4 regions of the Rhodoferax sp. GW822-FHT04A08 genome follow, and region 1 is predicted to be linked to each of the others. Evidence: predicted binding sites of a transcription regulator. Region 1 holds the regulator's gene; each other region holds the start of a gene.
What was found. Region 1 encodes FNR, which switches genes on or off when oxygen is low (the NO sensors DNR and NnrR bind a similar motif). Its sites were predicted from a motif close to TTGATNNNNATCAA; they were not measured.
Positions count from the first base shown of each region.

Region 2: a site for FNR is predicted at 1,686-1,699, ahead of AC1RMF_RS17720 (hemerythrin domain-containing protein). Genes of this name have one in related genera too.
Region 3: a site for FNR is predicted at 5,128-5,141, ahead of AC1RMF_RS01505 (FeoA family protein). Genes of this name have one in related genera too.
Region 4: a site for FNR is predicted at 3,791-3,804, ahead of AC1RMF_RS20270 (hemerythrin domain-containing protein). Genes of this name have one in related genera too.

Region 1 is NZ_JBXAMW010000001.1:767,455-775,316, reverse strand. Features, by position in the region: gene AC1RMF_RS03630 (oxidoreductase) at 1-380, shown strand, start outside; gene AC1RMF_RS03625 (NADP-dependent oxidoreductase) at 377-1,378, shown strand; gene dusA (tRNA dihydrouridine(20/20a) synthase DusA) at 1,647-2,651, opposite strand; gene AC1RMF_RS03615 (sulfite exporter TauE/SafE family protein) at 2,743-3,432, opposite strand; gene hemN (oxygen-independent coproporphyrinogen III oxidase) at 3,442-4,836, opposite strand; gene fnr (fumarate/nitrate reduction transcriptional regulator Fnr) at 5,045-5,764, shown strand; gene AC1RMF_RS03600 (FixH family protein) at 5,772-6,047, opposite strand; gene ccoP (cytochrome-c oxidase, cbb3-type subunit III) at 6,147-7,061, opposite strand; gene AC1RMF_RS03590 (cbb3-type cytochrome oxidase subunit 3) at 7,083-7,226, opposite strand; gene ccoO (cytochrome-c oxidase, cbb3-type subunit II) at 7,244-7,862, opposite strand, start outside.
Region 2 is NZ_JBXAMW010000009.1:145,056-152,917, forward strand. Features, by position in the region: gene AC1RMF_RS17710 (PAS domain S-box protein) at 1-492, shown strand, start outside; gene AC1RMF_RS17715 (LysE family translocator) at 517-1,143, shown strand; gene AC1RMF_RS17720 (hemerythrin domain-containing protein) at 1,145-1,624, opposite strand; gene AC1RMF_RS17725 (DODA-type extradiol aromatic ring-opening family dioxygenase) at 1,737-2,537, opposite strand; gene AC1RMF_RS17730 (DMT family transporter) at 2,908-3,765, shown strand; gene AC1RMF_RS17735 (universal stress protein) at 3,875-4,267, shown strand; gene AC1RMF_RS17740 (ParA family protein) at 4,405-5,202, shown strand; gene AC1RMF_RS17745 (hypothetical protein) at 5,218-6,063, opposite strand; gene AC1RMF_RS17750 (NAD(P)-binding protein) at 6,124-7,752, opposite strand; gene AC1RMF_RS17755 (thiamine pyrophosphate-dependent enzyme) at 7,755-7,862, opposite strand, start outside.
Region 3 is NZ_JBXAMW010000001.1:333,729-341,590, reverse strand. Features, by position in the region: gene AC1RMF_RS01535 (pyridoxal phosphate-dependent aminotransferase) at 1-460, shown strand, start outside; gene tolQ (protein TolQ) at 476-1,174, shown strand; gene AC1RMF_RS01525 (biopolymer transporter ExbD) at 1,193-1,633, shown strand; gene tolA (cell envelope integrity protein TolA) at 1,651-2,577, shown strand; gene AC1RMF_RS01515 (hypothetical protein) at 2,588-2,848, opposite strand; gene feoB (ferrous iron transporter B) at 2,853-4,748, opposite strand; gene AC1RMF_RS01505 (FeoA family protein) at 4,750-5,013, opposite strand; gene dnaE (DNA polymerase III subunit alpha) at 5,167-7,862, opposite strand, start outside.
Region 4 is NZ_JBXAMW010000012.1:112,805-120,666, forward strand. Features, by position in the region: gene AC1RMF_RS20250 (amino acid ABC transporter permease) at 1-31, opposite strand, end outside; gene AC1RMF_RS20255 (amino acid ABC transporter substrate-binding protein) at 143-1,171, opposite strand; gene AC1RMF_RS20260 (serine hydrolase domain-containing protein) at 1,386-2,591, shown strand; gene AC1RMF_RS20265 (YitT family protein) at 2,588-3,199, opposite strand; gene AC1RMF_RS20270 (hemerythrin domain-containing protein) at 3,199-3,735, opposite strand; gene AC1RMF_RS20275 (2OG-Fe dioxygenase family protein) at 3,871-4,611, shown strand; gene AC1RMF_RS20280 (acetyl-CoA C-acyltransferase family protein) at 4,709-5,896, shown strand; gene AC1RMF_RS20285 (SDR family NAD(P)-dependent oxidoreductase) at 5,899-6,657, opposite strand; gene trhP (prephenate-dependent tRNA uridine(34) hydroxylase TrhP) at 6,728-7,862, shown strand, end outside.

The DNA of each region.
Region 1 (7,862 bases):
TCGAAGGCTATTCCGAGTCGCTGGACCATGAGCTGCGCACGCGGGGCATCCGGGTCTCGGTGATCGAGCCTGCGTACACCAAGACGCCCTTCGATGCGAACTTTCTGGAACCCGATGCCAAGCTCGACGCATACAGCGAAGTTCGCGCCGCCGTGAGCGAGCGCGTGAAGGAAGTGATGGCCACGGCGGATCTTCCGGGTGTCGTGGCCGAGGTAGTGCTGAAAGCAGCCAATGCTGCTCACCCGAAGCTCCGCTACACCGCAGGCGGGCTTGCAAGCCGCTTGCGGCTGCTGCGCAGATTTGCACCTGCGGGCATGGTGGATGCCGGAATTCGGAAAGATTTGCGGCTCGACGTCGCACATGCGGGGCAAACACCATGAAAGCATTCGCCGTTGATCGCTATGGAAAAAAGGGGGCGTTGCGCCTGGCGGATTTGCCAATACCGGAGCTGCGCGATGACGAGGTCCTGGTTGAGGTACATGCCGCTGGTGTGAATCTGTTGGACAGCAAGATCAAGAGCGGTGAGTTCAAGCTCATCCTGCCCTATCGCCTGCCGCTGGTCCTTGGCCACGACGTGGCAGGAGTGGTCGTGCAGGTCGGTCCGCACGTGCAACAGTTCAAATTGGGCGACGAAGTGTATGCGCGGACGGATGATTTTCGGATCGGCACGTTTGCGGAATTTGTGCCCGTCAAAGAGACGTCCCTGGCGTTGAAACCCAAGGGCCTGACGATGGAGGAAGCCGCTTCCATCCCCCTGGTGGGTCTGACGGCCTGGCAGGCACTGGTGGAAAAAGCCAAGCTAAAGAAGGGGCAGAAGGTCTTTATCCAGGCAGGCTCAGGTGGCGTGGGGACTTTTGCCATCCAGTTGGCCAAGCATCTGGGCGCCACGGTTGCGACCACGACGAGCACGGGCAATGTCGCCCTCGTCAAGGGTCTGGGCGCAGACGTCGCGGTCGATTACAAGACTCAAGACTTTGAGGATGCCCTGCGTGACTACGACGTGGTGCTGCACAGTCAGGACAACAAGACGCTGCTGAAGTCTCTGCGTGTGCTCAAGCCCGGTGGAAAACTCATCTCCATATCCGGGCCACCTGATCCCGCATTCGGCCAGGAAATCAAAGCCCCCGGGTTCGTCCGATTGGTCTTGCGGATGCTGAGTTCGGGCGTCCGGCGCAAAGCGAAGAGCCTCGGGATTGACTACGCGTTCCTCTTCATGAAGGCAAACGGAAGCCAACTGCGGGAGATCACCCGAATCATCGAGGCTGGGGCCATACGCCCGGTTGTGGATCGGTTGTTCCCTTTCGCAGAAACCAATGCCGCCGTGGCCTACGTCGAGGCAGGCCGCGCAAAGGGCAAGGTTGTCATCAAGCTCAGGTAAATCCGGTTCAGCATCAGGATAGGACTGTTGGCGCCACAATGTTTTTTTCAAGGCTGGGCCCGGCACGATGCGAATGCCAGCCGACAAACAGCAGATTCGGTTCGCGCGGGTCTTCTGTAGGCCGCGCCACCGGCGTGCCCTTCTTTAAAAGTTGGCGCACTTTTTCCAACGGCAGCCAACCCACGCCCAGGCCTTCCACCTGGGCTGCGATCTTCGCGCCATGCTACTCGCGGGGCACCGACAAATTCAAATGCTGTCGCTTATGTAGCTAAGCGGCAGCATCTTCCGTCAGGTCAGCGCGCACGCCCTGCCGGGTAATTTTCAGAACTTCCCGCGCAGACAGACCCTTGTGGCGATGGTCACTCCAGACCTGCCGCCATTTGCGAGCACCGGGTAAGCCGTGGCGCAGGCCCAGCATGTGGCGGGCGATGCTGTACCAGGAGGTGCCATGTTGCGCGGCTTCGCGCTCCATGTAGGCCACCATGTGTTCTTCGACCTCTTCCCGCGTCAAGCCGGATTGTGGATCACCAAAAAAGGCGTGGTCCCAACTCGCGAGCCACCAGGGGTTGTGATAGGCCTCACGGCCCAGCATGACGCCGTCCACATGCAACAGTTGCTCTGCAACCTGTGCGTCGGTCTGGATGCCGCCATTGATGGAAATGGTGAGCGCCGGGAAGTCTTTCTTGAGTTGGTACACCACGTCGTAACGCAAAGGCGGAACCTCCCGGTTTTCCTTCGGGGACAAGCCCTTGAGCCAGGCGTTGCGGGCATGCACGATGAACACCTTGCAACCGGCGTCAGAAAGCGTACCCACAAAGTCCCGCACAAAGTCATAGCTCTCCGTGCGATCGATGCCGATGCGGTGCTTGACGGTCACCGGCACGTCCACCACGTCTTGCATGGCCTTGACGCAATCGGCCACCAGACTGGCTTCGTTCATCAGACAGGCACCAAATGCACCGCGCTGCACCCGCTCCGATGGGCAGCCGCAATTCAGATTGATTTCGTCATAGCCCCACTGCTCGCCCAATTTGGCGCAAGCTGCCAAATCTGCGGCATCGCTGCCCCCCAGTTGCAAGGCGACAGAATGCTCTTCCGCGTTGTAGTCCAGATGGCGCGGCACATCGCCATGCAGCAAGGCGCCGGTGGTCACCATCTCGGTGTACAGGCGGGCGTGGCGGGTCATGAGCCGGTGAAAGTAGCGGCAATGCTTGTCCGTCCAGTCGAGCATGGGGGCAACGCTGAGACGATGAGGGGAATAGGCGGTTTTCAATTCAAAACCAGAAAAATGGGGGTGGTGCCAAGGGGCTAAATTAGACCATGGCTGGCATTTCCGGCCTCGGCTAAGGGCTCGGCACCGGCGATCAGGGGTTGACGCACCAGGGCGCCGTGTTATGCATCAGGCCCATCCACAAGGCCCAACCGGAACTGACCGCCAAAGCCAATCCAGCCAACCGAACGCCCCAAGCACCACTGCTGCCCCCCATTCGACCGCTGCCACGCAGCTTGAGCCAGAGCCAAGGTGCGGCAGTCATGGTGACACTGGTACCCAATGCAAACAGCGCCATGACCAGAGCGCCATCCAACGGACCGCCAGCCATGGCGGCAACCAGCAAGGCGGAATACAGCAACCCGCAAGGCAACAAGGCCCACAACGTTCCCAGCAGCAGCGGTGCACCGCCCGCTCCGGCGCCCAAAGCCTTGGCGCGCGCCCAGATGCGCCGCCCAGCAGACTCCAGCCAGATGGGTTGTTGGGCGCGGATCAGCAGCACCAGTCCAAGCAACATGGCGGCCACATGGAACATGCTCCAGACCGGTCGCAGAGCCGCGGATTGGATGGTCATCCAGCCCAGCCCCTGCATGCTGGCGGCAGCCAAGGCACCCAAAGCGGAGTAACCCACGATGCGCCCGAGTTGAAAGCTCAATATTGCCGGGTTCTTGCGGGCTCCGGCCGCCTGACCAATGCCGGCGCAGGCGGCGCCACACATGGCGACGCAATGGGGGCCGCCGGCAAGCCCCATCAACAGCGCCGTGGCGCCCAAGGAAAATTGCATTCTTCGATGCTAAATGATCTTGGAGAACTTGGCGCGGGTACGGTCAGTTTGCAGGTAGCGGTCAAACACCATGGCCACGGCACGCACGAAGAACCAGCCCTTGGCGGTGACCTGGATCGCACTTTCCTCCAGCACCACCAAACCTTGGTCCACCAGCGTACGCAGGACTTCCAACTCCTTGGCAAAGTAGCTGTTGAACTCGATCAGGTAGGCCAGCTCAATCGATTCATATTGAACCTGCCCCTGGCACATAAGCGCCATGATGACGGCTCGACGCACCAGATCGTCCCGGGTCAAGGCCAACCCGCGAACAATGGGAAAGCGCCGCTGGTCCAGGGCGTCGTAATACTCTTCCAGCGTCTTGGCATTCTGGCTGTAGGTAGCGCCGATTCGCCCAATGCTCGATACACCCAGGGCGATCAGATCGCAATCGGGCTGCGTGCTGTAGCCCTGGAAGTTGCGATGCAAACGTCCCTGGCGCTTAGCCACGGCCAGCGCGTCGTCCGGCAAGGCGAAATGGTCCATGCCCACATAGACGTAGCCGGCCTCCATCAGTGCGGCCATGGAACGCGACAGCATGGAAATCTTGGAGCCGCCGCTCGGTATCTCGGCAATGTTGATGCGGCGCTGCGGTTTGAAGCGTTCCGGCAGATGGGCGTAGGCGTACAAAGCGATGCGATCCGGACGCAGCTCGATGATCTGGGCAATGGTCCGCTCAATCGACTCAGGGCTTTGCTTGGGCAGGCCGTAGATGAGATCTACATTGATGGATTCAAACCCACGGCTGCGCGCATCTGCCACCAAGGAGAAGACCTGCTCGGCTGGCTGCACACGGTGCACGGCCTTCTGGACCGCAGGGTCAAAATCCTGCACGCCGAAGCTCAGGCGGTTGAAGCCCAGCTCGGCCAGGGTATCCAGCCGCTTGGCATCGATGGTGCGGGGATCTATTTCAATGGAATATTCCCCACCGGGGACAAAGGTGAAATTGCGCTTGAGCATCGCCATGACGGCGCGAAGCTCATCGTCGCTCAGAAAGGTGGGGCTGCCTCCGCCCAGGTGCAACTGACTTACGGACTGTGCAGTTCCAATCAACTGGGTATGCAAAGCCACCTCTTTTTCCAGGTAGGTCAGGTATTCGGCAGCCTTTTCGTGGTGCTTGGTGATGATCTTGTTGCATGCGCAGTAATAGCACAGCGACTCGCAGAATGGGATATGTATGTAAAGCGAAAGCGGCAACGCCAAAGCAGCAGGCCCGCTGCGGCGTTGTGTCAGTGCCTGAGAATAATCTTCTGCATTGAAGGCCTCAACGAAGCGGTCGGCGGTAGGATACGAGGTGTAGCGCGGGCCGGAAACGTCGTATTGGCGCAGCAAGTCTTCGGTGACGGGGGATACGACAGAATTCATAGGTACTCCAGGACATATCCCCGACAATGTGCCTGAAGATGCAAACAGATAGTTTGATGTGAATCAAGGTCTCGAATACATGACATTTCGAAATTTAGGTTCATAATTGATTTGGATCAGGTGAGATAAGGAAGAACACATGAACGCATATCTACCGGATGAAGCCCATCCCGCGATTTCCATCAGGCCGGCGGGCAACGTGGTTGAAATGAGTGCCCACGGCATCAAGGTCGCTTGTTCCAACTGCAATCTGCGTGAACTGTGTATGCCCTTGGGGCTGACCCCTTCCGAATTGGAGCGTATTGACGAAGTGGTGGGCAGTCGCCGCAAAGTCAAGCGCGGCGCCACACTGTTTCGCAATGGCGAGAGATTCACCAGCCTGTATGCGATCCGCACAGGTTTCTTCAAGACCTGCGTTGCCTCCGAAGATGGCCGCGACCAAGTGACGGGTTTTCAGATGGCAGGCGAAATTGTTGGCCTGGACGGCATCGTCCAGGAGCACCACACCTGCGACGCCGTAGCACTGGAAGACGCAGAAGTGTGCGTCATGCCGTTTGAGAAAATCGAGGAACTGTCGCGCGAGGTTTCAGCACTGCAGCGCCACGTGCACAAAATTCTGAGCCGGGAAATCGTGCGCGAAAATGGCGTGATGCTTCTGCTCGGAAGTATGCGCGCTGAAGAACGCCTGGCGGCGTTCCTGCTCAACCTGGTGCAGCGTCTGCACGCTCGCGGATTCTCTCAATCGGAGCTGGTCCTGCGCATGACGCGTGAAGAAATTGGCAGCTACCTGGGCCTCAAGCTGGAGACGGTCAGCCGCACCTTCTCCAAGTTCGTCGAAGAAAACATCGTCGAGGTCAAACAACGCCACGTCCGCATTCTGAACACGGACGCGCTGCGTGAAATCGTCAACCCGAAGGTTTGCAGCTAAGTAGCGTTCAGGGGGCGTCCACGGGCTTGGGGACGCCAGTAGCTGCGTGATTTCTTGCAGCCATCGCAGGTGCGGCACTGGACGGTGTACCACCTAGCGTCTTGTTGATTTCCAGTCCCTTCTGGTAGTAGTTTTCATCCGTTACAGGATCTGGTCGGCTGATGGCCAGATACAGCGTGATAAAACTTGCCACAACAACGATGGCAGGACCTGCCACAACCATCCATACGTGACCGAACTTCCACCATGGTTGGGCTTCTGGTGCATTGGCGAGCTGACTCATATCGGTTCCTTGCATTCAATACTTGAAAGAGAAAACCCCGGCAGGACTTCGAGTCAGGACTCGAAACACTGCCAGGGTAGAAGCTGCTACTGAGTCGACTTACTGCTGAGCAGTGCCCAGGTTGGACAGACCCCAGACATAAGAAGCCACAACATGGATCTGCTCAGGACTGAGCTTATTTTCCTGGGCGGGCATGATGTTGGTCTTGCCGTTGGTGATCATGTTGATGATGGCCTGCTCACCAAAACCGTGCAACCAGATGTTGTCGGTCAGGTTGGCAGAGCCCACCGCTTGCATACCCTTACCGTCTGGGCCGTGGCATGCAGCGCACACACCGAACTTTTCCTTGCCCAGGTTGGCACGCACGGAGTCGTGCGGGCTGCCAGACAGGCTCAGCACATAGTTGGCAACATTCTTGACGTCGTCAGAAGTGCCCACTGCGGCTGCCATCGAAGGCATGTTGCCAACACGGCCCTTGGTGATGGTTTCCACGATTTTCTCGGGTGTGCCACCATGGAGCCAATCATTGTCAGTCAGGTTGGGGAAGCCCTTGCCGCCACGCGCATCGGAGCCATGGCACTGCGAGCAGTTGTTCATGAACAGACGCTCACCAATGGCATGTGCCTGAGGATCCTTGGCAACGTCTTCCACCTTCATGGCCATGAACTTGGCGTAGATAGGCGCCACTTCAGCATTGCCCTTGGCAACCTCGGCGTCATACTGTCCATGCGACGTCCAGCCGGAGCTGCCAGGAGAGCTGCCCAGACCGGGGTACAGAGACAGGTACACGGCTGCAAAGATGATGGTGATGACGAACAGGCCCACCCACCAGCGTGGCAGGGGGTTGTTCATTTCACGCAGGTCGCCGTCCCACACGTGTCCGGTGGTGTTGTCGTGGGAGGTCATTGCCTTGGCTTTACCACTGAACCACAGCAGCAACACGCAGGCCGCTATGGAAAAAATAGTAATGCCAGCCACATACACGGACCAAAAATTACTTACAAAGTCACTCATGATGAATCCTATTGGGGTAGATCAGTCTTGCTGAAAGGGCAAATTGGCTGCTTCAGAAAAGTCGTTGGAGCGACGCTTGGACCAAGCCCACCACACAATTCCAATGAACGTGACAAAGCTGACCAGAGTTGCCAAGGCACGCAGGGTGTTGATATCAAAATCCATGTCGGTCTCCAGCGTTTTCAGCGCAGCGCCAGTCCCAGGGACTGCAGATAGGCAATCACGGCTTCCAGCTCGGTCTTGCCCTTGACTTCCTCAACCGACTTGGCAATTTGCTCATCGGTATAAGGCACACCAACCTTGCGCAAACCAGCCATGTGCGCTGGCATCACTTCAGCATCTACCAGGTTCTTGGCCAGCCAGGGGTAGGCTGGCATGTTGGATTCAGGAACCACGTCGCGCGGATTGGTCAGGTGAATGCGGTGCCATTCATCGCTGTACTTGGCACCCACGCGGGCCAGGTCAGGACCAGTGCGCTTGCTACCCCATTGGAAGGGGTGGTCGTACACCGACTCGCCGGCCACCGAGTAGTGTCCGTAGCGCAGGGTTTCTGCGCGGAAGGGACGAATCATCTGCGAGTGGCAGTTGTAGCAACCTTCACGGGTGTAAATGTCGCGGCCAGCCAGTTGCAGTGCGGTGTAGGGCTGAACGCCCTTGAGCGGCTCTGTCGTCGACTTCTGGAAGAACAGGGGAACAATTTCCACAAGACCACCAAACAGCAGAACGATCAGGATCAGCACGATCATCAAAAAGTTGCTTGTCTCGATCTTTTCGTGAGACAGGCCGGAAGTGTTATTGGAC
Region 2 (7,862 bases), on a different contig from region 1:
TCCGTGGAAACCGGCCGCATGCTGCTGCAGATGGGCTGTGAACTGGCCCAGGGTTATTGCATTGCCAAGCCCATGCCCGCGCAGGATCTGTCCGGCTGGATTGCAAGCTGGCGTCCCGACCCGACTTGGCTGAACCAGGCAGAGATCAGCCGCTCCAACCGGCCGCTGCTGTTTGCAGGCGTGGAGCACAGGGCCTGGGTCATAGCGCTGGAGCACTTCCTGATGGGCGAGCATGATGTCCCTCCGCCTATGGACATGGACCAGTGCCGCCTGGGGATATGGCTGAAAAGAGGCGGCCTGGACAGGCACCCGGATCTGGCCGCCGTGCAGAATGCACACCGCCTCCACCACGACGTGCATACGCTGGCTGCGCAGATTCTGCGCCAGCATGCCTTGGGTGAGCGCCATGCCGTATCCGAAGCGCTGCAGCAGTTGCATCAGATTCGCGACAGCTTTCTGGCGGAACTGCAAGTCCTGCTCAGGCAAGGCTGAGCGCAAACCCGCTACCATCGCCCCATGCTCAGTCTGCAAACCGCCATTGCCTTCTTCGGGGTCTCCCTTCTTCTGGGGGTCACGCCCGGTCCTGACAACATCTTTGTGCTGGTGCAGTCCGCCACCCAGGGCAAGCGCGCCGGGATGCTGGTGGTGTTGGGGCTGTGCACCGGTCTGCTAGTGCACACCTCGGCCGTTGCGCTGGGTCTGGCCGCTGTCTTTGCAGCTTCCGAGACGGCCTTTGTGGTCCTGAAGATGGTGGGCGCCGGCTATCTGGCCTATCTGGCCTGGGGCGCGTTCAGGGCCCCCGTGACAGAAGGCGGCGATGCCTCAGCACCCTTGTTGCGCCCTCTGCAGCTCTACCGCCGCGGCATCGTGATGAATCTGACCAACCCCAAGGTGGTCTTCTTCTTTCTCGCTTTTTTGCCGCAATTCGTGGACGCGCGACGCGGCTCGGTGGTGCTACAACTGGCAGAGCTGGGCGCCATCTTCATCCTAGCAACGCTGGTGACCTTTGGCGCCATCAGCTACTTTGCTGCCAGCCTGGGGCAGCGACTACGCGGCTCGGCGCGCGCCCAGCAGTGGATGAATCGCGCCGCAGGCGCGGTGTTTGCCGCGCTGGCCTTGCGGCTGGCAGTAGCCCAGCGATAGGCTATCGCCGTCGGGCGATGGTTGCGGCCCACATGGCCTTGGACTCGGGGTAGATCAACGACTCTTCCAACGCAATATGGCCGTTGAGCAGCTCGAGAAAGGTGCTCACGTTGTGCTGGAACTCTTCCGCATGCACCCAGTCATTGCCCTCGGCAATGGCGCGCAACTGGGGCGCCAGCTCAATCCAGTTCTCTTCAATGAAGCCATGGTCCTGCTGCAGGCTTTTCACTGCTGCAGACAGCTCGGCACTGCCGCTGGCCAGAATCTGCGGAAACACATGCGCCTCTTCCTCGGCATGGTGCTCCCGCGAGGTGTTGGAAAAGAAGCTCTCGATATCGCCCGCCAGCTTGCGGTCCATTTCATTTACACCACCGGTCTCCAGGCGCCGGGCCAAACGCGTCAAGTCCTGCAGCGTCCTCTGGATTTGCAGATGGCAGGCGTCCAGTGCCTCGAAAGGTTGAAGGGGTGCAACGGCAGTCATGGGAATCTCCGGAAAATTTGTGCATGTGCAACAAATTGTGCAGGTCACAGTTTTCCGGAGTTTGAGCAACGTCAATGCTCCTCCAACTTTCAACGATCCCGGATGCTTCCCCTCAGCCGAACTGGTAGGACGCCATGACCACTTCCAGCACGTGGTCCACAAAGATGCGCTCTCCACGGTCCGCGCCCGCCGCGCCGGCAACCACCATGAGAGGAATCAGATGGTCCTCGCGCGGATGGGCCAGGCGCGCCTTGGGGGCTTTCTGCCACTCCACCAGCATGCGGTTGCGTTCGGACTCCTGGGGCTGCGTCACCGCATCATTGAGATAGTGTTCAAAGGCGGTGGCAATGGGCGAGGATGCCGGGTTACCAAAGCCACGCATGTTGTGATAGGTCAGGCCGCTGCCCAGAATCAGGATGCCCTCATCGCGCAAGGGGGCGAGCATCTGGCCCACGCGGATGTGCTCGGCTGCGTCATAGCCCGACTTCATGGACAGCAGAACGATGGGTACGTCCGCCTTTGGGTACATCAGCCCCAAGGGAACAAAGGTGCCATGGTCGAACCCGCGGGTCGGGTCCTGCGCACAGGTGATGCCGCCGGCAGCCAGCAACTCGGTCACGCGCGCAGCCAGCACGGGCGAGCCGGGCGCGGGATACTTCAGGTGATAGGTATGGGGGGGAAAGCCGTAGTAGTCGTAGTCCATGGGCGGATGCTCCGAGGTGGACACGCTGAACTGCGGCGCTTCCCAGTGCCCGGTGATCACCAGCACGGCCCGCGGCCTGGCTGGCAGTCGTTCGGGAAGGTCGCGGAACTCCTGCGCGGTCTTGGCAAACATTTCGCGCATGCCATCCACGAAAGGCCAGGGGCCGCCACCGTGGGACACGAACATCGTGGGGAATCGGGAACTTGTCATCGTCTGGCCTTTCACGTCATGCGGACAATTATGCGTGTCCCGCGCACGACAGCCCAATCATTCGGCCAAACGGTATGCTTGCAATGCTCCCTGCGGGGGATGGCAGTGCCGTTCTCAGGGCCTGAGGGTCAACATGACGCCGGACAGAAGAACAGCGGCCAACGTAACTCCAACAGACACCAGAAAGTCTTTGATAGCTTGTGACATATCTTGATACCTCCTATAAGAAGCCGCGATTGCGATATGTTTCACGGCCTCAGCTTGTCTTGAGCAAAATGTGTGCCGCCAAATCCGCACTACTTAGTTTCTTTTTCCAACAAAGTGTCGCAAATTGAGACGGGAAAGCACCTTCTTGGGGAGACTTGAAACCATGGGCCCCAAATTCGCCCGCCTGCTGCCTTTTGTCTTCGTGGTGCTGTGGTCCACCGGCTTCATTGGAGCGCGGCTGGGACTGCCCCACATTCAGCCGCTGACCTTTCTATCCATTCGCTACGTTGCGGTGCTGCTGTGCATCGTGCCCATCGCCATTGCCAGTCGCGCGCCGTGGCCGCAGAACATGTGGCAGTGGGTACACATCGGCATATCCGGTCTGCTGATGCACGGGTTGTATCTGGGTGGTGTGTTTGTGGCCATCGGCCTGGGACTGCCCGCTGGCCTGGCCAGCCTGGTCGTGGGTGTTCAGCCCTTGCTGACCGCCATTGGCGCGGGCTATCTGCTGGGCGCTACCGTGCTGCCGCGTCAGTGGGTTGGGCTGCTGCTGGGCTTGGTGGGAGTGGCACTGGTGTTGTGGAACAAGCTCGGCCAGGAGTTCGGCCTGCAGGCGCTGCTGCCCGCCGTGGTCGCATTGCTGGCCATCACCGCGGGCACGCTGTACCAGAAGAAGTTCTGCCCCGCATTCGATTGGCGCACTGGTGCGGTCGCCCAGTTCCTGCCCACCACCGTCGTCACCGGCCTGGCGGCAATCGCTACCGAACACGGCGCCATCGACTGGAGTGGTGAGTTGTTCTTTGCCCTGGGCTGGTTGGTGCTGGTGCTGTCCCTGGGTGCCGTGAGCCTGCTCAATTGGCTGATACGCCACAGCAACGCGGTCAACGTCGCCAGCCTGTTCTATCTGGTTCCCCCGTGTACCGCCCTGTTTGCCTGGGCGCTCTTTGGCAACACACTGACCGGCATGGCGCTGGTAGGTATGGCCCTGACCGTCTGGGGCGTCTATCTGGCACGCAGCTAGCCGACCGCACCATCAACACACTACGCCGGAAATTGATCTGCGTCATAGTACAAATGTGCTCAAGCGCTATCATTTGCCGCACACCCATTACAAGCCAAGGAGCTTTCGAATGACAATTCTCGTAGCCTATGTTCCCCGTCCCGAAGGTCAAACCGCCCTCGAAAAAGGCATTGAGATCGCCAAGGAACGCAACGAAACGCTGATCGTGGTGAATGCCACACCGGGCGGCAGTGGTGAAGATCCTTCACGCGCTGACGCACAGGACGTGGAGCGGGTTGAACAGCTCCTGTCGGTGTCCGGCATCAACGCAGAATTCAAGCAGTTTGTGCGCGGCAAGAATGCCGTGGAAGAACTGGAAGAAATGGTTGCCACATACCAGGTTTCATTGCTGGTGATCGGTCTGCGTAAACGCAGTGCAGTGGGCAAACTCATCATGGGCAGCATGGCGCAGGAAATCCTGATGAACATTCCCTGCCCCATCCTGACCGTCAAAGCTGACTAAGTACGCTGCGTGCCATGGGCATGCAGCGGCCTCCGTTCTGAACGCCGCAGCAGTGGATTGCGCCCCTTGGGTGCAATCGAGCTCGCTTACACTCGTGCGTGGAACTTCCATGGAACTACAGCAGGGGAACACGCAAGATGGCGCTCGTCGTATTCAACCAAAAGGGTGGCGTCGGCAAATCCACCATCACCTGCAACCTGGCGGCCATCAGCGCCAGCCAAGGCCTGCGTACCCTGGTGATCGACCTGGACCCGCAGGGCAATTCCAGCAGCTATCTGCTGGGAGAGACCGCTACCGATGACCAAGCAGATGTAGGCGACTTCTTTGATTTCTGCCTGAGCTTCAGCTTCAAGCCGCTCACCGCCACCGACTTTGTCATCGCCACACCGTTTGATAAGCTGCACCTGATGGCGGCCAATGCCGAACTCAACGAGCTGCAAACCAAGCTGGAGTCGCGCCAGAAAATCTACAAGCTGCGCGAAGCACTGCAGCAGCTCAGCGAAGACTACGACCGCATCTATATCGACACCCCACCCGCGCTGAATTTCTACACCCGCTCGGCACTCATAGGTGCCACCGGTTGCCTGATCCCGTTTGACTGTGACGAGTTCTCACGCAAGGCGCTGTACGCCCTTCTGGACAATGTGCAGGAGATCAAGGCCGATCACAACCCCGAGCTGGACGTCAAAGGCATTGTGGTCAACCAGTTCCAGCCGCGCGCCAACCTGCCGCAGCGCATCGTGGATGAACTGATTACCGAAGGCCTGCCGGTGTTGCAGCCCTATCTGCCCTCCTCCGTGCGCATCCGCGAGTCGCACGAGCAGTCCCGCCCCATGGTCTACCTGGACCCCAAGCATCGCCTGACACAGGCACTGGTGGAACTGCACGACACGCTGTTTGCCAAGCCCAAGAAAAAGACGGCCAAGGCCAGATAACCCTGGCGGCACCCCTCAGGCGGGCTGCAGACGCCCCTTGGGTATGCTGCCCGCCTGGCGCTCAAAGGCCGGTGTGTGGATCAGCGCAATGCTGAGCCACACTGCCACGCTGAAGTACAGCGACATCCAGGCCACTTCGCTTTTCCAGACCTGCCACTGGTGCGACACCACCCAACGGGCCGAGGCATCCAGCACGCCCTGCTGCAGACTGAGGTAATGGCGGCCGCTGGCCTCATCCTGCAACCAGCGCGACCAATACATGGGCACGTCCACCAGGAACATGAAGGCCACATAGGCCACACCGGCAATGCCCGTCAGCAGCAAGGCCGGGCGCAGACGCTCGCTGCAGCGCGGCCAGACCGAGAACAGACTGACCACCAACAGTGCGGCAGACAAGCCCCAGAGCGACTCTTCGATGACGTGGCCGATATTGGCGGTGGTAAGTACGGAATACCAGGAGCAGGTTTCGGCAATGGCGATCAACGGCACCAGTGCCGTGGAGGTCCAGCGACCCGCCTTGCTTTGCGTGACGTCGGCGATCTCGCGCATGAGCAAGGCCCATTGCGTGACAAAGCACAGCTCCGCCACCGTGGCCACCGAGCGGCCCACGATCACACTGGAAAACCAGGAGTCAAACAGACAGATGCGCTGCACATCAAACACCGGCAGCGCCGAGCGGTAGGCACAGCCCAGCACATAGCCTGCCGACAGCAGGAACTGCAGCTTACGTGACGCATACACCTCACGCGGAATCTGCCCTTGTCGGCGCAAGAGAAGATGTCCAGAATATGTCAGCGCCATGACATTGACCGCACTCACCACGCACAGGGAAAACCACCAGACCAGAACTTCGTTTGACATGCGCGAGTGCCTCCACCGTTAAACCCAAGGCACTTTAATATATACGATATATACCGTTTTTCAAGTCTCTTCTGGCACCATGTCGATGGCACCGCAGGGGCACTCCTGCACGCAGATGCCGCAGCCCTTGCAGTAGTCGTAGTTGAAGGCAAAGCGCTTGCCCGGCCCCAGCTTGATGACCGCGTTGTCAGGGCAGACACCGTAGCAGTTGTCGCACTCGAAGCAGTTGCCGCAGCTCAGGCAGCGGCGCGCCTCGAACAAGGCGTTGTCCTCGGTGAGGCCGCCCTGCACTTCGTCAAAGCTGCTGGTGCGCCGTGCCAGCTCCAGCTGCGGGCGCACGGTCTTGGGGGCATCGCTGTAGTACCAGCTGTTGATGCGCTCAAAGCCTGCCACTGCATGCTTGACTGTGGGCGCCAACGCCTGGCCGCGCAGCCAGGCGTCGATGTGGCGCGCGGCCTTCTTGCCATGGCCTACGGCGATGGTGACGTTGCGGTCCGCCGGCACCATGTCGCCACCGGCAAACAGGCCCGGGTGCCCGGTCATCATGCTGTGCGGGTCCACCTGTACCACGCCGTCCTTCACCTCCAGCCCCTCCACACCGTCGAGCAGGGAAAGGTCTACGTCCTGGCCCAGTGCCAGCACCAGCGAGTCGGCCTCCAGGCTTTCAAACTCGCCGGTGGGCTGCGGATTGCCCTGGTCGTCCAGCACCATCTTCTCCACCGTCAGCACACCGCCGTCGGCCTGCTTGATGGTGGACAGCCACTTGACCATCACGCCTTCCTGCAGCGCCTCCTCCACTTCAAAATCGTGTGCGGGCATCTTCTCGCGGTTGCGGCGGTAGACGATGATGGCCTCGGTGGCGCCCAGGCGCTTGGCCGTGCGCGCCACGTCGATGGCGGTATTGCCGCCGCCATACACCACCACCCTGCGCCCCAGCATGGGCTTGTCGGCCCCTTCCATGGAGCGCAACACCGATACCGCATCCAGAATGTGCGAGGAGTCCTTGGCGGGAATGAAGGCGCGCTTGGCGATGTGTGCGCCCACAGCCAGGAAGGCGGCATCGAAGCGCCCCTCCTGCATGGTGCGGGCGATGTGCTCCACCTTGGCACCCAGCTCCACCGTCACGCCCATGTCCACAATGCGCTGCATCTCGGCCTCGAGCACGTCGCGCGGCAGGCGGTACTGCGGAATGCCGAAGCGCATCATGCCGCCCATCAAGGGACCCGCTTCCTTGACCGTGACGCGATGGCCCAGCCTGCGCAGATGGTAGGCCGCCGACATGCCCGATGGCCCGGCCCCTACCACCAGCACATGCTTGCCAGTTTCCGCTGCAGGCGCAGCAAACTTCCAGCCCCGCTTGAGCGCCTCATCCCCAAGAAAGCGCTCCACCGAATTGATGCCCACCGCGGCGTCCAGCTTGCCACGGTTGCAGACTCCCTCACAGGAGTGGTAGCAGACCCGGCCCATGATGGCGGGAAACGGGTTGTCGCGCGTGAGGTGCTGCCAGGCCTGCAGGTAGTCGCCGCTTTCGGCGTGGAACAGCCAACCTTGAATGTCCTCACCCGCAGGGCACTGCGCGTTGCAGGGCGGCAGATGGTCGGCGTAGACCGGGCGCTCGGTACGCCAGGAGCCCGTCTTGTTGGCCAGTGAAGAGCCCGGGTCCAGTGTGATGGCAAAGGGTTTTTGCATGATCAGGCTTCCTGTTCCAACAGCTTGAAGCGGCGGATATTGCGGTCGGCATCGGCCTGTATGCGCGCGAGCATCTGCGCATCGCCCTTGGGTCCGAACAGATGGGCAAA
Region 3 (7,862 bases), 430 kb from region 1:
CGGCTGGCGTCTGGGCTGGATGGTGGTGCCCGACAAGCTGGTGCCGGCGTTGGAGCGCCTCGCGCAGAACCTGTTCATCTGCCCCAGCGCCATCGCGCAGCATGCCGCGCTGGCCTGCTTTGAAGCCCAAAGCATTGCCACCTTTGAGCAAAGGCGCGAAGAGTTCAAGGCCCGGCGCGACTATTTCATTCCCGCACTGAACGCATTGGGTCTGACCGTACCCGTCATGCCAGACGGCGCCTTCTACGCCTGGGCCGATTGTTCGGCCGCGTGCAGCAAACTGGGCGTCAACGGCAGCTGGGATTTTGCGTTGGAAGTCATGAACCGCGCCCATGTGGCAGTGACACCGGGTCGCGATTTTGGACATTTTGAGACGGCCAACTTCATCCGATTTTCGACTGCCAGTTCGCTGGCGCAATTGCAAACCGCGGTGGAGCGCCTGCGCGCCCTCCTCGCCTGACAACCGAAGCCATCCATGAACCAAGACCTAAATATTCTCCATCTGGTGCTCAATGCCAGCATCGTGGTGCAAGCCGTGATGCTGCTGCTGATGCTGGTGTCCATCGCCAGCTGGGCCGCCATCTTCCGCAAACTGTTTGCGCTCAAGAAGGTCAAAGGACAGAACGAAGACTTCGAGCGTGAATTCTGGTCCGGCGCCAGCCTCAACGAGCTCTTCAATGCCGCCGTCAAGCGCGCCAGCCACTGCGGTCCCATGGAGCGCATTTTTGCCAGCGGCATGCGCGAATACCAGAAGCTGCGTGAGCGCCGCATCACCGATGCCGGCACGCTGATGGACGGCGCACGCCGCGCCATGCGCGCGAGCTTCCAGCGCGAGATGGACGCGGTAGAAAGCAACCTGTCCTTTCTGGCCTCCGTCGGCTCGGTATCGCCGTATGTGGGCTTGTTCGGCACGGTGTGGGGCATCATGCATGCGTTCACCGGCTTGGCTTCGCTGCAGCAGGTCACGCTCTCCACGGTTGCACCCGGCATTGCCGAAGCGCTGGCCACCACGGCCATCGGCCTGTTTGCCGCCATTCCAGCGGTGGTGGCCTACAACCGCTTTGCGCGCGACCTGGATCGTATCGCCATCCAGCAGGAGACCTTCATCGAAGAGTTCTCCAACATCCTGCAACGCAATGTGGGTGCGCAGGCTGCGCAACCCACGCAACGCTGAAGAAGCCAGGAGCCCAACATGCCAGCCGTTGCCAGCCGAGGTCATGGACGCGGACGCCGCACCATCAACGAAATCAACATGGTTCCCTTCATCGACGTGATGCTGGTGCTGCTCATCATCTTCATGGTGACTGCGCCGCTCATCACACCCAGCCTGATCGACTTGCCCAGTGTGGGCAAGGCTGCTCGTCAGCCGGACCAGGTGATCCAGATCACCGTGAGCAAGGATGAGGCGCTGGAACTCAAGACCAGCGACCAGACTGCTCCCATTTCCCTCAAGGACCTGGCCGCAGCTGTCAAACGTGCCCAAGGCGGCAAGGACAGCGCGGCAGCGGCCAATTCGGCGGTGGTCATCAGCGCCGACAAGAACGTGAAATACGAAAGCGTGGTCCGTGTGATGGACACGCTGCAGCGCGCCGGCATCCAGCGTGTGGGCCTGTCGGTGCAGCTGGCCAACTAGCCCAAGGGCCTCACGCCATGGAGTCATCCGCCCGCCGAATCGAGTTTGCGCCGCCACCCGCGCCGGGCATGCTGCGTGCGCTCATCCTGGCCATCCTGGCGCATCTGGTATTGCTGGCGGTATTGAGCGTGGGAGTGCAATGGAAACGCGAAGCGGTTCAGACCCCGGTGGAAGCCGAGTTGTGGTCCACCATTCCGGTGGAAGCAGCACCACCTGCACCCGAACCGGTACCTGAGCCCGAGCCTCCCAAGCCTGCACCGCCGGAAGTCAAACCAGAACCCAAGTCCGACCCTGGCCCCACACCGGCAGAGATCAAGGCCCAGGCCGACATCGCCCTTGCCAAGGAAAAGGAAAAAGCCAAACAGCTCAAGGAAAAACAGCTGGCATTGGAAAAGGCCGAACTGGAGAAAAAGAAACAGGCGGAGCTGGAAAAGCAAAAGCAGGCCAAGCTGGAGCAGGAAAAGAAAGACAAAGAGAAGCAGGACAAGCTCAAGAAAGAGCAGGCTGACAAGCTGGCTGCGGACAAGGAAAAGGCGCAACGCAAGCAGGACCAGCAGGCTGAAGCTGCGGCGGCCAAGGCGCGGGCAGACCAGATCAAGCGCTTCGAGCGGCTTGCCGGAGGTGATGGCGGCGGCAGTACGCCGGGCGGTGTTTCAGCAGCACAGTCCAGCGGCCCATCTGCCAGCTATGCCGGCCGCATCCAGGCGCGCATCAAGCCCAACATCACCTATCCGGACAACATCAACGGCAACCCGCGCGTCGAGGTGGAAATTCGCACATCCCCAAGCGGCGATATCCTGAGTGCCCGCATCACCCAATCCAGCGGAGTGAAATCGTGGGATGACGCCATTACCCGTGCAATCGAAAAGACCGGAGTGCTGCCCAAGGACGTGGATGGCCGCATTCCCAATCCCATGCTGATTGGCTTCCGCCCCAAGGACTAGGCTTAGCCGCCTATCGGCGGTGAATCACGATGGACGCGTAACCTTCTTGGGGCTTGGCAGGCGCCTTCAAGGACACCCGGTCACACCCATCACAACCACAACCACCCTGCTGCTTGACCGCCTGAAGCAGAGGCTTTTCCAGGAAGCGCGGATGCGGCAGCTTCAGCAGACTGGCAGCGAGGCGACCGCGTGCTGCCTTGGGGCAGAGAGTCCACAGCGCATAGATTGCACTAGCGCCCACCAGCAGACCTGCGATCAAAGACTGCACCATCGCACTAGCCTCCCAATGCCTGCGTGATGCGGAAGGTTGCAAAGGCTGCCACGTATCCCAGCGCAAACAGGTAGCCCGCCATCAGCAGCGGGTATTTCCACGAATTGGTTTCCCTGCGCACCACCGCCAGCGTGGACAAGCATTGCGGTGCAAACACATACCAGGCCAGCAGCGCGTAGGCGGTGGCCAGGGACCAGCCGTGCGCAATCACTGGCGCCAGTGCCTCGGCCACACCACTCTCGGCGGCGGACAGCGAATACACCGTACCCAGTGCGCCCACCGCAACCTCACGAGCGGCAAGGCCGGGCACCAGGGCAATGGAAATCTGCCAGTTGAAACCAATGGGCACAAACACCACTTCCAGTGCCTTGCCCAGCATGCCGGCCAGGCTGTATTGGATAGCCGGACCTTGTGACGCATCCCAGCCCGCAGGTGGGCCCGGAAAGGTGGAGAAGAACCACAGGATCACCATCAGCGAAAAAATGATGCCGCCCACTCGGCTCATGAAGATGCGCGCCCGCTCCCACAACCCCAGCCCCAGATTGCGCAAGCTGGGGCGGCGGTACGGCGGCAACTCCAGCATCAGAGGCTGGTAGTGCGACTTCATCCAGACCCGCTTGAGCAGCCAAGCCACCGCCATGGCACTGACCACGCCGGCAATGTACAAGCCGAACAGGGTCAGCCCGCGCAGATCAAACCAACCCACTTGGCGCGCTGGCACAAAGGCGCCGATCAGCAAGGCGTACACCGGCAGGCGGGCCGAGCAGGTCATCAGCGGCGCCACCATAATGGTGGCCAGGCGGTCACGCCAGTTCGCAATGGTGCGTGTGGCCATGATGCCGGGGATGGCACAGGCAAAGCTCGACAGCAGCGGAATGAACGCGCGCCCCGAGAGCCCGACCTTACCCATCAGGTTGTCGAGCAGGAAGGCGGCGCGTGGCAGATAGCCGGAGTCTTCCAGCAACAGGATGAAGAAAAACAGAATCAGGATCTGCGGAAGGAACACCAGCACGCCACCGACACCCGCAATCACCCCGTCCACCAGCAGGCTGCGCAAGGGGCCGTCCCCCATATGGGCCGTGGTCCAGTCACCGAACGCCGCCATGGCATCCTTGATGAAGTCCATGGGCACATTGGCCCAGGAGAACACCGCCTGAAAGATCAGGAACAGGATGGTGGCCAGCAACACCAGCCCCCAGACCGGGTGCATCACCACCGCATCCAGACGGTACTGAAAGCGGCCCATGGCAGGCACTTGTGGCGCCACCAGCGCCAATATTCGGCGTACCTGGGTTTGCAGTTCGACCGAACTCCATGCTGCTGCAGCCCCCGGCTGCTTTGCGGCCTGCGCATCGGGCACCTGCGCCAGCTGATTGATCTGCACTTCCAATTGCGCCAGCAATGCCGCATGCCCTTCATGTTTGACCGCGACGGTTTCCACCACCGGGCAACCCAGCTCGGCACTGAGCCGCTGCACGTCGATATGTAAACCATGGGCGCGCGCCACGTCCGCCATGTTGAGCGCCACGATCAGCGGTTTGCCCAACTGCTTGAGCTCCAAAACCAGGCGCAGATTCATGCGCAAATTGGTGGCATCCACTACCGCCACGATGGCATCGGGTGCAGCCTCGCCAACGCGGCGGCCTTCCACCACTTCCAGCATGACCTGCTCATCGGGCGTGCTGGGCTTGAGGCTGTAGGAGCCTGGAAGATCCACCACCGATATCGTCTTGCCGGATGGCAGGCGGGCAGTGCCGACCTTGCGCTCCACGGTGACGCCGGCATAGTTGGCCACTTTCTGGCGAGCACCTGTCAGCAGATTGAAGAGTGCAGTCTTGCCGCAGTTGGGGTTGCCCACCAGGGCAATCACTTTGGGCGCGGCGGTCAACGTTTGGGACATATCAGGCTAGCGCCTTCACCGAATCAGGCGCCGATACTTCCACGCTGCAGGCTTCCACCAGGCGCAGCGCAAACATTGTCTCGCCCACCTGCACGGCAAGCGGCTCGCGTCCACCAGGACCACGGCGCAGCATCAGCACCGGCTCACCGGCGATGAAACCTAACTCCTCCAGCCGCTGCACCGTTGCCTGATCCACTTCGCTTGCACCGCTGAAGACACGCTTCACAAGGGCATGGGCACCATTGGGCAATTGGGACAGAAGCATGTTGGATCCTTGGGGTTTGGCGTCTCCAAGGCATGGACAACGCGCAATCTAAATGAGAGTCTATCTCATTTAGATTGATTGGCATGCCCCCTATCCGTACCAATCGTGCGGCGTTTGAGCCAGATCAAAGGACCGGTTTTATGGCGTCGCCTGTCAGTCGTAGGCGATGACGGCCCGGCCTTGATCTGCCTGCGCACGCCAGCTCGCCAACGCTGCGTCACTGGGGTAGAAGCGCGCGTCTTCACCCAGCGCCAGCACCACTTCGGCACCGGCACAACCCTGCGCCGCTTCGTCGGCATCCCGTTTGAGCTGCAGGCGCACACCCAGGCCCCGCACCAGCTCGCCCTGCTCGGATATTTCGCGCTGGGCCGGGAAGTCCTTGAGCAAGCGCGCAATGTCCGGTGCACGGCCATTGACAGCTACCCGCAGGTACTTGCCAAAGCGGCAACGTGCCTGCTCCAGGCTCCAGATCTGCTGCACGGTGAATTGCATGCCGCCTGAGAAGCGGTCCGGCTGGGCCTTGCCCATAGCGATGATGAGTTCATCGTCCTTGAGCAGGTTCTTGTGCGCATTGAGCAGGTTCTCGTCCGCACGCGCCTCAATCGTGGCGGACTTGTCGTCCAGCTTGAACAGCCCAAGTTTGCCGCGCTGCCCGTTGATCACGCGCAGGTCCGTCACGATGCCGGCCAGCAACTGCGGCTCGCGGGTTTCCAGCAGTTCCTCAATGGGCCGCTTGGCGAACTTGCGCACTTCGGTTTCAACCTCGTCAAACAAATGGCCGGAGAGGTAGAAGCCCACAGCCGTCTTCTCGAAGGTCAGCCGCTCCTTCACACCCCAGGGCGTGACTTCCACCAGATCGGGCTCCTGCGTGCTGGAGCCGTGGTCGTCGTCGCCCATGTCGAACAGGCCGACCTGGTTGGCGTTGGCCGCAGATGCATTGGCAAAGTCAAACGCCAGGTCAATGGAAGCCACCAGGCTGGCGCGGTTGAGCTGCAGTGTGTCAAAGGCGCCAGCCTTGATCAGTGCTTCCACACAGCGCTTGTTCAAGCGGCTGCGCTCGACGCGGCGGGCGAAGTCAAACAGGCTGGTGAACGGGCCGGCCTCAGCGGTCGGGCCCCTGCCCTCGCGCGCGGCCACGATGGCCTCGATCGCCTGCTCACCGGTGCCCTTGATGGCGCCCAGCCCATAGCGGATCTGCTTGTCGGAAATGGGCTCGAACCGGTACTTGCCACGGTTCACATTGGGCGGCTCGAAGGAGAGGCCCATCTTCTCTGCATCTTCAAACAACACCTTGAGCTTGTCGGTGTCGTCCATTTCCACCGTCATGTTGGCGCAGAAGAACTCGGCCGTGTAATGCACCTTGATCCAGGCCGTGTGGTAGGCCAGGAGCGAGTAGGCAGCCGCGTGCGACTTGTTGAAGCCGTAACCCGCAAACTTTTCCATCAAGTCGAACACCTCGTCGGCCTTCTCCTGTGGAATGTTGTGGGTCTTGAGGGCACCGGCGCGGAACTTCTCGCGGTGCTCGGCCATCTCTTCGGCCTTCTTCTTGCCCATGGCCCGGCGCAGCAAGTCGGCGCCACCCAGCGAATAGCCGCCCAGGATCTGCGCCGTCTGCATCACCTGCTCCTGGTAGACCATGATGCCGTAGGTCTCGGAGAGCATGTCGGCCACGGCCGGGTGCGGGTATTCCACCTCTTCGCGCCCGTGCTTGCGGGCCACGAAGCTGGGAATCAGGTCCATAGGGCCTGGGCGATACAGCGCGTTCAAGGCGATCAGGTCTTCCAGGCGCGTGGGTTTGGCGTCGCGCAACATGCCCTGCATGCCGCGGCTTTCAAACTGGAACACGGCTTCGGTCTTGCCCTCCTGGAACAGGCGGTACACGCGAGCATCGTCCAGCGGCAGGTTTTCGTAGGCAAAGCCTTCCTGCCCCGGGTGGCGCTTCATGATGAACTCGCGCGCAATCTCCAGAATGGTGAGCGTGGCCAGACCCAAGAAGTCGAACTTCACCAGGCCGATGGCTTCCACGTCGTCCTTGTCGTACTGGCTCACCGCCGATTCACTGCCGGGCTGTTGGTACAGCGGGCAGAAGTCAGTCAGCTTGCCCGGCGCAATCAGCACACCCCCGGCGTGCATGCCGATGTTGCGGGTCAGGCCTTCGAGCTTGCGTGCCAGCTCTAGCAGCGTCTTGACGTCCTCTTCCTTGGCCTCGCGCTCGGCCAGAATCGGCTCGGCTTCGGTCGCGTAGACGTACTTGTCGCTCTTCTTGCCATCGGTGGGCGGCAACTGCAGGGTAACGTTGGTTCCGGGCTTGTTGGGAATGAGCTTGCTGATGCCGTCGCAAAAGGTGTAGCTCATGTCCAGCACACGGCCCACATCGCGCACCACGCCACGCGCGGCCATGGTACCGAAGGTGGCAATCTGGCTCACCGCGTCCTTGCCGTACTTGCTCTTCACATAGTCGATCACCAGGTTGCGGTTGGTCTGGCAGAAGTCGATATCGAAGTCAGGCATGGACACCCGCTCCGGGTTCAGGAAGCGCTCGAACAGCAGCTTGTACTTGATCGGGTCCAGGTCGGTGATCTTGAGCGCATAGGCCACCAGCGAGCCAGCACCGGAACCCCGTCCGGGCCCCACCGGGCAGCCGTTGTTCTTAGCCCAGTTGATGAAGTCGCCCACGATCAGGAAGTAGCCCGGAAAGCCCATCTTGAGAATGGTGGCCAGCTCGAACTCCAGCCGCTCCAGGTACTCGGGCATGCGCTTCTCGCGCTCGGCGGCATCGGGATACAGATGCAGCATGCGCTCCTTCAAACCCTCCAGTGACGCATAGCGGAAATATTCCTCCGGCGACA
Region 4 (7,862 bases), on a different contig from region 1:
GCTGTTTGGGTGGTTTGTGGGAAGTGGACATGGGTTGTTGTAAAGGGTGGATCCAAATACAAAGACAAAGGGGCAGAGTCACAGGTGTGTTTCTGCCCCCCGGGGATATGCCAAGGCCGCTGGCCCTGTGCGTGTGGGTGAATTAGCGCAAGGGTGGTGCGTACTGGACGCCGCCCTTGTTCCACAGGTTGTTCAGGCCACGCGGTAATTGCAGGGCCGATTTGGGACCTACGTTGCGTTCGAATATTTCACCGTAGTTGCCCGTGGTCTTGATGGCACGTGCCAGCCATTCCTTGTCGAGACCCAGCAGCTTGCCGGTGTCTTCAGTGGATCCCAGCAAGCGGCCCACGATGGGGTCTTTGCTGTTGGCCTTCTGCTCGTCAACGTTGGCTGCGGTCACACCGTATTCTTCGGCTTCCAGCAGACCGTAGATGGTCCATTTGACAATAGCGGTCCACTCGTCATCGCCACGGCGCACCATGGGACCCAGGGGCTCTTTGGAGATCAGGTCCGGCAAGATCACATGGTCGGCGGGATTCTTGGCAACCTTGTTGCGGGTAGAGGCTAGGCCGGATGCGTCGGTGGTGTAGGCCACGCAACGACCGGAGAAGTAGGCGCCTTCCGCAGCTTCCAGTTTTTCAAACACCACAGGCTTGATGCCCAGGCCGGAGGCCTTGGAGAAGTCGGTCAGATTCTTCTCGGTCGTGGTGCCGGACTGCACGCAAACGGTTTGGCCCTTAAGCTGTTTGGCACTCTTGATCTTGCTCTTGACCGTAACCATGAAGCCCTGGCCATCGTAGTAAGTCACGGCTGTCTGGCTCAGGCCCAGGGACGCATCGCGGGTCAGGGTGAATGTGGTGTTGCGCGACAGGATGTCAACTTCGCCGGATTGCAGCGCGGTGAAGCGGGCCTGTGCATTCAGCGGGACGTACTTCACCTTTTCGCCGTCTCCCAGGGTGGCTGCAGCCACCGCGCGGCAGATATCCACATCGAGACCGGTCCACTTGCCACCAGAATCAGCAGCACCGAAACCAGCCAGACCGGTGTTTACGCCGCAAATCACTTGCCCGCGCGCCTTGATGGCGTCCAGGGTCTTGCCGGCAAACGCCGGGCTGGCAACCAAAGTACCCATGGTGGCCACAATGGCAGCAACGATCTTCAGTGATTTCATAGTCATGTAGTAATACTCCTGTGTTGACTAATGTTTCGACGCGGCACCTCTGGGTGCACCAACGAGGTGAATGTAGCGGCATGTTACTTGCCCTACGCTCAGGGTTTACTCTTGAAAATTATGCAAAATAGTTATGAGCTAATTTGTCGCAAACTCTTGGTAAATTTCCAAAAGCAGAAAACATGCCATACGCCATCCACATTGGAAAATCCGAATGACCAGCCACTCACTGTTTGACACCGCCGCCCCTGAGTCCTTGGGCTTTGTGCCCGCACGCCTGCAACGCATCGACGCCATGTTGTCGGATGCTTCCAATCGAAGACACCTGCCGGGTGCGGTGGCGATGGTGGTACGTCGTGGTAAGGTGGTGCTCCAAAGCAGCGTAGGCATGCAGGATGCGAACACCGGCACTGCCATGTCGCCGGACTCGCTGTTTCGCATCTATTCCATGACCAAACCGATTGTCTCGGTAGCGGTGATGATGCTCGCCGAGCAAGGGCGGGTTTTGTTGGGCGATCCGATCTGGAAGTACCTGCCCGAATTCACGGACGTGCAGGTGGTTTCGCTGGTGGATGGGCAACCCGTCAAGCACAGGCCGCGCATTGCACCGACGGTGCAGGACTTGCTGCGCCATACCTCCGGGCTGACCTACGAGATTTTAGGAACCGAGCCGGTGCAGCAGCTGTATGCACAAGCCGACCTGTGGTCGCGCAAGAAGACCAATCGTGAGTTCTCCCAGGTGCTTTCCACCCTGCCGCTGATGTTCGAGCCGGGCACCACCTTCGGCTACAGCCGTGCAACCGACTTGCTGGGCAGCCTGATCGAAGCCGTGACTGGGCAGACGCTGGGAGCGTTCCTGCAACAGAACATCCTAGATCCCCTGGGCATGGCGGACACTGTCTTCCATGTGGAGCCGACGCAGCAACACCGCATTGCGGAGCCGTTCGCCGTGTGCCCCGATACGGGCGCGCCTGTGGAACTCATTGATATTCGCCAACCCTATCCCATGGAATCCGGTGGCGCTGGCCTAGTGTCCACCGTGGGCGACTACGCCCGCTTCCTGCAGTGCCTGCAGAATGGTGGCGAACTGCAGGGGCAACGCATTCTCATGCCCAACACGGTGCGCAACATGACTACGGACCACCTGGGGCAGATGGCCCAGCACTTCACTCAGCGTTCGGGCTACATGCTGGCACAGGGCGTGGGCTTCGGCTTGGGCTTTTCCGTCAAACTGCAGGACGGGCTGGATCCGCAACCGGGTTCAGCCGGCCTGTACAGCTGGGGTGGCATTGGTGGAACCACCTTCTTCGTGGACCCAGCCAAGGAGCTGTTTGCGATTCTGCTGACCCAGGCACCCAACCAGCGTGACATCTATCGCCCGAGGTTTCGGGCCATGGTGTACGCCGCGTTGCTGGATTAGATGGCCACGTAGCGCCCCTTGCGGTGGTTGAGGGCCAGGGTCTGGTTGAGCATCACGGCGCCCAGAATGGACAGGGCAATATGCCACCAGTCGGTCACGGCAAAAGCCAGCGCCACGATGGCGCAGTCCAGCCCCATCTGTATGAAGCCTGCACGCCAGCCGTAGCGCTCCTGCAGATACAGTGCCAGCACATTGAAGCCGCCCAGGCTGGCCTGGTGCCGGAACAGGATCAGCATGCCAGTGCCCATGAGCAGACCACCGGCCACACTGGCAAACACGGGGTTGATGGCGCCCAGGGAAATCCACTGCGGCAGCAGGTTGCTGATGCTCGCCAGCAGGGCCACCGACACAAAGGTCTTGAGGGTGAATACCCTGCCCATGCGCTGGAAGGCAAGACCGTAGAAGGGCAAGTTGATGAGGAAGAACACCAGCCCGAAGTTCCAGCCGGTGGCGTAATGGATCAGGAACGCAACGCCCGCCGTGCCGCCGGTCAGCAGTCCGGTGCGACCGAACATCACCACGCCCAGTGCGACGAACAGGGTGCCGGTGATCAGGGCCTGCACATCCTCATGGGGACGGTGGCGCAGGTCGGCGGGGGCGTCCTGCATCAGGCTGTAACAGCCGTGTTGGCCGGCACTTCCGGCGCGCCCGCCGATGAGCCACAAGTGCCTCCACCGCAGCCATGGATCTGTTCGGCAGGTAGAGCGGATGGTTGACTCATTTCACCCGTGGCTGGATCAAAGCCGGCAGAACGCAAATGCAGGGCCAGCCCGGCATCCATGCTTTGCACATGGTTGACGAACCACAGGCCCAGCTCGTGTGCCATCTGGCGCACCAGGTCCAGTTCGCCTTGCAGTCCACGCTTGCCGCCTTCACGCATCACCTGCAGGATGATGTTGTGCTGGGTTGCGTGGCAGTTCTCTGCGGAAAAACCGGTGGCCTGCATCCACTGGTCCTCACGGTCGAAATGCTCCTGGGTGTGGTCTATCAGTTCAGCCCAGCGGGACAGAAGCGTCTCATCGGGCGCTTCCACGGCCGCCGCCAGCAGGGCGATAAATTCTTCGTGGGTGTCGTCCATCATCGGCATATCCAACGCCAGGGTGGGTGTCCATTGCATGGTCTTACGGTCCGCGGTTGCTTGCATATGTGCTTCTCCAAAACTGAGGAGGTGACTTTACGTGGTCTGCCGGCGCCAGACCTTGATGCAGGTCACGTGCACTGAGCAATCGGCCGCTTGGGCCGACGGATAATGATCGGCTGTTCGCCAGTCACCTATTTTATGTCCCTCACATTTTCGCCCCCTGTCCTGGACCGCAGCGCCGATTTGGGCCGCATATTGCAGTTGCAAGGTTTTGCCGTGCTCAGCGCTGAACAAGTGGCTGAGCTCAGCCACGCTTCCATGCCGGAGCTGATGGCCTGGCGCCCCGAATGGAATGACTTGCCGCCTGACGGCTATCTGCGCGACGGCGGACGCTACCGGCGCAGGCGCCATAGCTGCTTTGTGGTGAACGGCGATGCCACTACCCAGGTGCCGCATCGTCCGCACTGGCAACCGCTGGAATACAACGCCCTGCACGGGGGGTTGGAACGCCACTTCGAGCCCATGCACGCTACGCTGGTGGAGCAGCCGGCCTGGTCACAGTTGCTGGTCTGGCTGGGCCGGGTGTGCTCGGACCTCAAAGGGCAGCAGCCTTGGTTTGTCGAGGCGCACCAGTTCCGCATCGATACCACCGATGGCATTGGCCGCCCCACACCGGAAGGCGCGCACCGCGATGGCGTTGACATGGTGGCCGTGTTCATGGTGGAGCGTGCCGGCGTCAAGGGCGGCGAGACCCGGGTGTTTGAGGCCGATGGCCCCAAGGGACAGCGCTTTACCCTCTCGCAGCCTTGGTCCGTGCTGCTGCTGGACGACGCGCGCGTGATCCACGAAAGCACGCCCATCCAACCGCTGGAGCCCAGCGGACACCGCGACACGCTGGTTGTCACCTTACGTTCAGGCGGTTTTCAGTCAGAGGCCTAATATGTAAGCCAGTGGTACGGAAGCACGATCAGAATTTCCGGCCGCAGACCTGTTCTTTTTATCCCGTAACCCATTTCAAGCAATCAGGAGACAAAACATGAGCAAGCGTGAAGTTGTAGTGTTGGGCGCAGCCCGTTCGGCCATCGGTACTTTCGGTGGAGCTTTGGCAGACATCGAGCCCTGCGAGCTGGCCGGCACCGTGATGAAGGAGGCGATTGCCCGTTCCGGCGTGGACCCCAAGGTCATCAACTACGTGACTGTCGGCAACACCATCCCCACGGAAAGCCGCTTTCCCTATGTGGCACGCGTCGCTTCCATCCAGGCTGGCCTGTCCAATGAGTCGGTGGCCATGGCGCTCAACCGCCTGTGCTCTTCCGGCCTGCAGGCCATCGTCACTACGGCACAGAACATCCTGCTGGGCGACTGCGAATACGGCATCGGTGGCGGTGTGGAAGTCATGAGCCGCGCCGGTTACCTGTCCACTGCCATGCGCAATGGCGCACGCATGGGCGACACCAAGATGATTGACACCATGGTGGCCACTCTGACCGACCCGTTCGGCGTGGGCCATATGGGTGTGACGGCAGAAAACCTGGTGACCAAATGGGGCATCACCCGCGAAGAGCAGGACACACTGTCGGTGGAGTCGCACCGTCGTGCGGCTGCTGCCATCGCAGAAGGCCGCTTCAAGTCCCAGATCGTTCCCATCGTGAAGAAGACCCGCAAGGGCGAAGTGGTGTTCGACACCGATGAACACGTCAAGCCCGAGACCACCCTGGAGTCGCTGGCCAAACTCAAGCCCGCGTTCAAGAAGGAAGGCGGCACCGTGACTGCGGGCAATGCCTCCGGCATCAACGACGGTGCGGCCTTCTTCGTGCTGGCCGATGCCGCAGTGGCTGCTTCAGCCGGCCACAAGCCCATTGCCCGCCTAGTGTCCTACGCCGTGGCCGGTGTGCCCAACGAAATCATGGGTGAAGGCCCCATCCCTGCGTCCAAGCTGGCCCTGAAGAAGGCCGGCCTGACGCTGGACCAGATGGATGTGATCGAAAGCAACGAGGCCTTTGCCGCTCAAGCCATTGCTGTTTCCCGCGGCCTGGGCCTGGACATGGCCAAGACCAACCCCAACGGCGGTGCCATCGCCTTGGGTCACCCCATCGGTTGCTCCGGCGCGTTCATCGCAACCAAGCTGATCTATGAGCTGCAACGCATTGGCGGCAAGTACGGCCTGGTGACCATGTGCATCGGCGGTGGCCAGGGCATTGCCTGCGTGTTTGAGCGTCTGTAAGTTCAGTTCCTGACATCTGCCACCGGCTCGGCGCCAAAGTCGGGTCGGGCCAGATAGGCCAGCAATCGCCTTGCCGCATCGGCAGGGCTGGTGAGCTGGCCTTTTTCTTTGAGGGCGGCAAAACCACCCTGGTCGGGAAACTGCGTGGCATCTGCAGTTCGCAACTGCACCTGCATGTCGGTATCGATCACGCCGGGCGCCAATGAGCAGACGCGCGCGCCGTGTGGCAGCAACGCTTCCTCCAGTGCCAGGCAACGGGTGAAATGGTCCATGCCAGCCTTGGCCGCGCAGTAGGCGCCCGACGATGCCATGGCGCGACGACCCAGTCCCGAGGAAATATTCAGCACCTTGCGCGGGACTTGGGCCCAGTGCTGGGTCGCGCCAAGAAAGGCGCCGCACAGCAGCATGGGCGCTTCGAGGCCTACGCGCAGGGCGCGGGCCAGCTCGGTCGCTTCGCCCTCGCGCAAGGGCGTGAGCGCCGGAATCACGCCCGCGTTGTTGATGAGGGTGGCACTGGCCAGCGTATCGGCGTCCAGTGCCAACAGCCAGTCGCCTACTCGCTGCGCCACAGGTGCCGCGTCACTCAGGTCAGCCTGCCACTGCAGCAGCTCGGCGCCGCAGGTGCCAGCCTGTTGAGCCAGTTGCGTGTTGGAGTTTCTTGAGATGCAGAGCAGCAGGGCGTTTGGGGTCAGCAATTGCTCGGCCAGCGCCAGTCCCATGCCACGGGACGCGCCGGTCAGGATGGTGAGGTGTTTTTTCATGGTGCAGCGCCTTGGTTCCGGGTTGAAGCACCGCATTTTGCCTTTCAGTGGACGCTGGGATAATCGCAGCATGCAAGTCAAGACCCCCGAACTCCTCGCCCCAGCCGGTTCTCTGTCCATGCTGGAGACCGCGTTTGCCTTTGGTGCCACTGCCGTCTACGCTGGGCAGCCGCGTTATTCCCTGCGCGTGCGCAACAACGATTTCGGCGACCTGGCCACGCTGGGCGAGGGCATCGCCAAGGCCCATGCGCTAGGCAACAAGTTCTATCTGGTGTCCAACATCTATCCGCACGACAACAAGCTCAAGAGCTATGTGGCCAATATGAATCCGGTCATTGCCTTGAAGCCCGACGCCATGATCATGTCCGACCCCGGCTTGATCATGATGGCGCGCGAGGCTTGGCCAGAGATGGAAATCCACCTATCGGTGCAGGCCAATACGGTGAACTCTGCCGCGGTGAAGTTCTGGAAGAGCGTGGGCATTGCCCGCGTCATCCTGTCGCGCGAACTCTCGCTCGACCAGGTGGAACGCATCCGCCAGGAATGTCCGGACACCGAGCTGGAAGTCTTCGTGCACGGTGCGCTGTGCATCGCCTACTCGGGCCGCTGCCTGCTATCGGGCTACTTCAACCACCGCGACGCCAACCAGGGCAGCTGCACCAACTCCTGTCGCTGGGACTACAAAACCCTTCAGGGCGTGGAAGACGCGTCCGGCGACATCCTCGCGCCCACAGCGGCGGGCGCACGCGAATCTGGCTGCGGCAGTTGCGGCTCTTCCTCGCAGGATTCGGGCAGTGCCCATCCGTCCGGCGTCTACCTCATCGAAGAGAGCCAGCGCCCGGGCAGCTACATGCCCATTGAGGAAGACGAGCACGGCACCTATGTGATGAATTCCAAGGACCTGCGCGCTATCGAACATGTGAAGCGTCTGGTGGATATCGGCATCGACTCGCTCAAGATCGAAGGGCGCACCAAGAGCCCCTACTACGTGTGCCGCACCGCCCAGGCCTACCGCAAGGCGATTGACGATGCGGTGGCCGGACGGGAGCTGGACCCGGCCCTGCTGGGGCAGCTCGAAGGCCTGGCCAACCGGGGCTATACCTCCGGCTTCTTCCAGCGTCACACGCCGGAGGAAACCCAGAACTACCTGCGCGGTTATTCCGAATCGGGCCGCAGCCTGTACGTGGGCGATGCGGTAGCTTTCG